DNA from 2 places in the Mucilaginibacter sp. FW306-07-L genome. Region 2 is predicted to be linked to the other one. Evidence: riboswitches for the same ligand, from Rfam matches in the RefSeq annotation. Region 2 holds a riboswitch; the other holds the start of a gene.

Region 1 (3,141 bases), on a different contig from region 2:
AATACATCAGCATGCCAAGGCTCCAAGTAAATAGCGAAGGCGCCTTTACGTTTACCGCCACCCTGGTCTACATAACGGGCGGTATCATTAAACACCCTCAGCATCGGGATAATACCGTTGCTGGTACCATTAGTACCGCTGATATATGAACCGGTTGCACGTACATTATGAATGCTCAAACCGATACCACCCGCGCTTTGCGAAATTTTGGCGGTTTGTTTCAACGTATCATAAATACCGTCAATGCTGTCATCCTTCATGGTCAGCAAAAAGCATGATGACATTTGTGGTTTAGGCGTACCCGCGTTAAACAGTGTAGGTGTAGCGTGGGTGAACCAACGCTCGCTCATCAGGTTATAAGTTTTTATAACACTGTCGATATCGCTTTTGTGAATACCTACCGATACACGCATAAACAGGTGCTGCGGGCGTTCCACTATCTTACCATCGATTTTTAACAGGTATGATTTCTCAAGCGTTTTAAAGCCGAAGTAATCGAACCCGAAATCGCGGTCGTAAATAATAGTGCTGTCCAGTACTTCAGCATTATCTCTGATCACTTCCCAAACATCTTCCGCGATCAGCGAAGCGTTTTTACCGTTTTTGCTATCCACGTACTCATACAGCATACGCATGGTTTCGCTGAATGATTTTACCGTGTTTTTGTGCAGGTTTGATACCGCTATACGCGATGCCAGCAAAGCATAATCCGGGTGTTTGGTAGTTAATGACGCGGCAGTTTCGGCAGCCAGGTTATCCAGCTCCGACGTGGTTACGCCATCATACAAACCCTCAATTACCTTTTTAGCAACGTCGATCGGGTCAACCAGGTTAAAACCGTAGCACAACTTCTCGATACGTGCTGTTATCTTATCAAATTTTACCGACTCTCTGCGGCCATCTCTTTTTATTACAAACATACTGCGTGCCCCCTAACCCCCTAAAGGGGGAATTTCTAAGTGAGTGTATTTTATTATAGTTAATTGTCTTTTTTGCTCCTCCCCTTTAGGGGAGGCTGGGCGGGCCTGTTAGAAGTCCTCATCCAGCGAGAATGATTTGCTATCAGGCACGGCATTCAGTACGCCGCTTTTTTGGTAGTCGCCTACGCGCTTTTCAAAAAAGTTGGTTTTGCCTTGCAGGCTTATCATCTCCATAAAATCAAACGGGTTGGTGGCGTTATAGTGCTTATCATAACCCAACTCCTGCAGCCATCTGTCGGCCACAAACTCTATGTACTGGCTCATCAGCTTGGCGTTCATACCGATCAGGTTTACCGGTAAGGCTTCGCTTACAAACTCCTTTTCAATTTCTACCGCGTCAATAATTATTTCGGTAACGGCCTCTTTGCTCAATTTGTTGCTCAGCATGCTGTATAGCAAGCAGGCAAATTCGCAGTGCATACCTTCATCACGAGAGATCAGCTCGTTACTGAACGTTAAGCCCGGCATCAGGCCGCGTTTTTTAAGCCAGAACAGTGAGCAAAAGCTACCTGAAAAAAAGATACCTTCAACCGCGGCAAAGGCCACAAGGCGTTCCGCGAAAGTTCCGTTCTCGATCCATTTAAGTGCCCATGCCGCTTTTTTACCAACACATGGTACGGTATCAATAGCATGAAAAAGACGATCTTTTTCAATAGGATCCTTTACGTAAGTATCAATTAACAGCGCGTAAGTTTCGGAGTGGATGTTCTCCATCATGATCTGGAAACCATAAAAGCAACGTGCTTCGGGCACCTGAACTTCGCTCATAAAGTTTACGGCCAGGTTTTCATTAACAATACCATCGCTGGCGGCAAAAAACGCCAGTATGTGCGATATGAAATGCTTTTCGCCGGCGTTAAGCGTTTCCCAGTGTTTCAGGTCATCGCTAAGGTCAATTTCTTCGGCTGTCCAAAAGCTGGCTTCATGCTTTTTATACATTTCCCATATCTGGGGATAATTTATGGGGAGAATTACAAAGCGGTCTTTGTTCTCTCGTAGCAATACTTCGTCGTTTTCCTGTTTCATAAGCGCCTCGTCAGTTAATATTTTATGTTATTGCAATTCAGGAACTGTCAAAAGACGAAGGCACAACAGGCTGGCGCAACATGGCGCAAGCAGGCAGGCTACTTCTTCTGGCAAAACCTTATTACGTGAAAGTTTTGTCAAGCTGTAAGGGAGGTATCTGGCTCTATTTTAGTCAAACGGAAATCGTTAATGATAAGTGATGAATACCACTTATTCACTATATGCAACCCTCTAATATCCAAAATACTACAGTTGCAACGTCAGCCCATGAGTTTAACATGGTTCCCTTTTAACACCGGCCTAAAAACCGGCAACCTTTACAGTACATACAAAGAACTATCTTGTGTCTTCAAAGATAGGCGATGATAGATGGACGGAGGTAGTGATAGTTTTTAACATCAAGGGTAAGTTATAAACACCGATCTACTTTTTTTTACCAACGCCTGATACGCGCGCTGTATTATCCTTAACAAAGGTATCCCAACCTGAATATGATTTTTTTGAACCTGATGATGATTTGCCGCCACCGCCAATATTACGCTGAAAGGCATGGCATACGGCCACAGCCAATCCATCGGTAGCATCCAGAAAATCAGGTGTTTCTGTAAAGTTCAGCAAGCGCTGTATCATGCCGGCAACCTGCTCTTTGGTGGCATTGCCGTTGCCGGTTATGGATTGTTTAATTTTACGCGGAGCGTATTCGGTAATATCCACATTGCGCGATAAGGCGGCGGCCATAGCCATGCCCTGCGCCCGGCCCAGTTTAAGCATTACCTGGATATTTTTGCCATAAAAGGGCGCCTCAATGGCCAGGCAATCGGGGTGATAATTATCAATAAGGGCTACCGTTTTTTCAAAGATGCGTTGCAACTTCAGCATGTGGTCGTCCAGGCTACCCATTTTTACCACACCCAGGCTAATGAGCTCCAGCTTTGAGCCGGTTTGCTTTACCAGGCCGTAACCCATTACGGCGGTACCGGGGTCAATACCTAAAATTATACGCTCTGGTGTGTTGATGCTTTGCATGTATAAACGCGAAGGTAACAGATTATTGCCGCAGTGCCGCCATATAATCATCACGACTGATCATTACCGCACCCATGCTTTCCAGGTGTTCGGTATATACCTGGCAATC
Region 2 (3,141 bases):
TTATGCTATGGAGCAATTGGATGAGATCGATCTGAGGTTATTAAAAATACTGGCGAATGACTCTAGTCATACGATCAAGGAGTTAGCAACAAAGGTAAATCTAACGCCATCGCCCGTAGTGCAACGTGTAAAACGTCTTGAATCCAGCGGGTATATCAAAAAATACATCGCCCTGCTGGACCCCGAAAAGTTCAACCAGGGTTTTATCGTTTTCTGCAATATCAGGTTGAAGCAACATGACCGCAAGGTCGGCCATAGCTTTGTACAAGATATTTTAAAGATTGACGAAGTTGTGGAATGTTATAATATCTCCGGTGATTACGATTTCTTTCTGAAAGTGTTCGCCCGGGACATGAAGCACTACCAGGATTTTGTGTTCAATAAATTAGGTTCGGTAGAAAGCATTGGCAGCACGCACAGTACTTTCGTGATGGCCGAGATCAAAAACACGCACAATATCAGTTTTTAATATCGCCGGAAATTAGGGTTGACGGCAACAATTTTTTCTTCGCCCCAATCCATCAACGCCCGGTACAAAACGGTTATGCTGAACGGATTACCCAGACAGCCTACTAAGGCGACCGTTAATTCGTTTAATTGAAATACAGGTATCTTTGCCGACTGATTACCGCCGAATAATTGCCTGGCGGCTTTTTTTAGCGGAAGTATATCACTAAAGTAAAATTGCCCGGGTTCAATGCCGGCGATCTTTAAATCACCGATCAGGCATAGATATTCAAACTGGATCTGTCTTTTGAAGCCGGTATGCTCATTCATGGATATATATAGCTTATCAAAAGCCTTGGTCGGCTGGCCCTGACTCTGAACTGCAGTACTCTGAAACAATTTTTCATGGCTTCCTGCGGCTTTGATCCAGCTAATATGCCCTTTGGCATCTTCACCCATTGCTTTGGCACGATGCTGATCAAAAGCCCGGTATTTATGTACCGCGCTTAAGCTACCTGCGTTTTTCAATTCTCGCTGGTTAACTGTAAGCCATCTTCCAAAAGCATCGGCATCAGCGCTGGCTTTTTCCCAACTCCAGGATCGATGAATAGCGTCCAATAAACCAGACCGGCCGATATAACAATAAAGAAATAACAGCCAGCAAGCTTCATCCGTTGCTGATCGCTGCTGGTAATTTAAAATTTCAGCCAGTATAGGATCATCAGTAAGTTCTCCTATACGCTGTGAAGCTTCTGCCGCATCCGCTAACAGATCAACAAATTTTTGCAGGCCACCACGATTTGAAAGGCCTGACAAAGGGCGCCATAAGCGATGAAACTCAGCCAGCCGCCTTTCAACATAAGGCACTCTAACTGAGCAATCCTGATCAACTGCCATAATAATTCTCACCGAGGCTGATCTTCTCCCGGCCATTCTCCATACGCCACTTATTGGTATCGCGCAGTGAATAAGCGCAGCCGCAATATTCCTGCATATAAAAGCCCTCGTCTTTGCTGATCTCTAACATACGTGATGAACCGCCCTTTTTGCGCCAGTTATAGGTCCAGTAGGTCAGGCCGTTATAATGGCTGGCCGCTCTTAGACCGCTATCATTGATCTGTTCCATGTTTTTCCAGCGGGAGATACCTAAAGCGCTCGAAATGGTGTCAAAGCCATGCTCATGGGCGTATAACGCTGTCCGTTCAAAGCGCATATCAAAACACATCGTGCAACGGACGCCGCGTTCCGGTTCCAGTTCCATTCCTTTAGCCCGTTCGAACCAATTGTCCACATCATAATCGGCATCGATAAAAGGGATGCCATGCTTCTCTGCAAAGCGGATATTTTCTTCCTTACGCAGTTCGTATTCCTTTTTGGGGTGGATATTGGGGTTGTAGAAGAAAACGCTGAACTCGATACCTGAGGCCATTATGGCTTCCATCACTTCGCCCGAGCAGGGCGCACAGCAGGAATGCAGCAATAGTTTTTTACCTGCGTTTGGTAATATTAAATTTTCTCTCATAACATCATAACAGCAGTTTGTATAACAAGATGACCAGCCAGAGTATTTTACTACAAAGCGGCAGGCAACCTGATCTATATGCTTAAAATGCGTTTAAAGAAAATATTATGTACATGCACAACCACCACTTAACTGATAAAATGAGCAGTGTTATACCAGTACAGACTTTTGCCTTTGACGCGAAAGCATTGTCATCCGAAACAGGCAGGTATCCTGACTTATAACATTTTTGCCATCCTTCTCATCCATTTAAAAGTTGGATAATGAACATTAATGACAAAGCCTATAGTTACTTACAGTTGCGCGACAGTCCATGAACTTCCCATGGTTCCCTTTTAACTCACGTTCAAGTGAGACCTATATCGTCTGATAGATCAGAAGATCTTCGCTGCAAAGATAAGAATATCTTTTTTCTCTTAAATTCAATCAAGTTGGACTCAAGATTCTTATGTCAACACGATAAAAAAATCACAATTACATTTAAACCATTTTTATATTTTCCGCTCAGAAAATAAAGACCGTTACCTTATGATCCACTTATCTGCGAAAATTTTCGCCATATACATCGTGTTGTCGATCTCGCTACACGCACACGCCCAAAATTTTAACATTTATAAAGAGGTGAATATCTTTGGAGATACCACTAAAATTTTCAAAGACGACTATGGGAAGGTCATTTATAAGATCACAAATTCTAAAGATATTTTTGGTAACAGAAATACCAAGATAGTTGATCAGGACGGCCGGGAGGTCAAGTCGATAAAAAGATCGACTGATATATTTGGAAATCATCGTTCCGATATTAGTGTGAATGGTGAATCCGCTTTTACTGTAAGGAACTCAACGGATATTTTTGGTAACAAAAGCAAGTCAATCTACGGAAAGAACGGCGAAGAACTTGGCTCCGTAAAAAGATCTACAGATATTTTTGGGAACAGGTCAATTGCGATCACCCAAGACCACCGCACCACTACCGTTAAAAACTCAACTGATATTTTTGGAAATGAAAGCAGGACGGCAACCGGTAATGATGGCATGGTGATCGCAACACTCAAGAATTCCACAGATATTCTTGGTAATAAATACCAAACATTGACCGATGGTACTGGTCAGACCATTGCCACTATTAAATTGTCCAAAGATATATTTGAGAATGAAATAAGAACTGTCAC

The links. A riboswitch is a leader RNA that binds a small molecule or an ion and turns the genes downstream of it on or off. The one in region 2 is predicted to bind cobalamin.
Region 1: it holds a riboswitch for cobalamin, as region 2 does, so the genes downstream of both, AC3WJC_RS14530 (ribonucleoside-diphosphate reductase small subunit) here and AC3WJC_RS04685 (epoxyqueuosine reductase QueH) in region 2, are expected to answer to the same signal.

Annotation. Positions count from the first base shown of each region.
Region 1 is NZ_JBYSXI010000002.1:987,750-990,890, forward strand. Features, by position in the region: gene AC3WJC_RS14525 (ribonucleoside-diphosphate reductase subunit alpha) at 1-920, opposite strand, end outside; gene AC3WJC_RS14530 (ribonucleoside-diphosphate reductase small subunit) at 1,029-2,006, opposite strand; cobalamin riboswitch at 2,138-2,341, opposite strand; gene ruvC (crossover junction endodeoxyribonuclease RuvC) at 2,430-3,032, opposite strand; gene aat (leucyl/phenylalanyl-tRNA--protein transferase) at 3,055-3,141, opposite strand, start outside.
Region 2 is NZ_JBYSXI010000001.1:1,017,827-1,020,967, forward strand. Features, by position in the region: gene AC3WJC_RS04675 (Lrp/AsnC family transcriptional regulator) at 8-469, shown strand; gene AC3WJC_RS04680 (alpha-glutamyl/putrescinyl thymine pyrophosphorylase clade 3 protein) at 466-1,344, opposite strand; gene AC3WJC_RS04685 (epoxyqueuosine reductase QueH) at 1,334-1,969, opposite strand; cobalamin riboswitch at 2,156-2,345, opposite strand; gene AC3WJC_RS04690 (hypothetical protein) at 2,498-3,141, shown strand, end outside.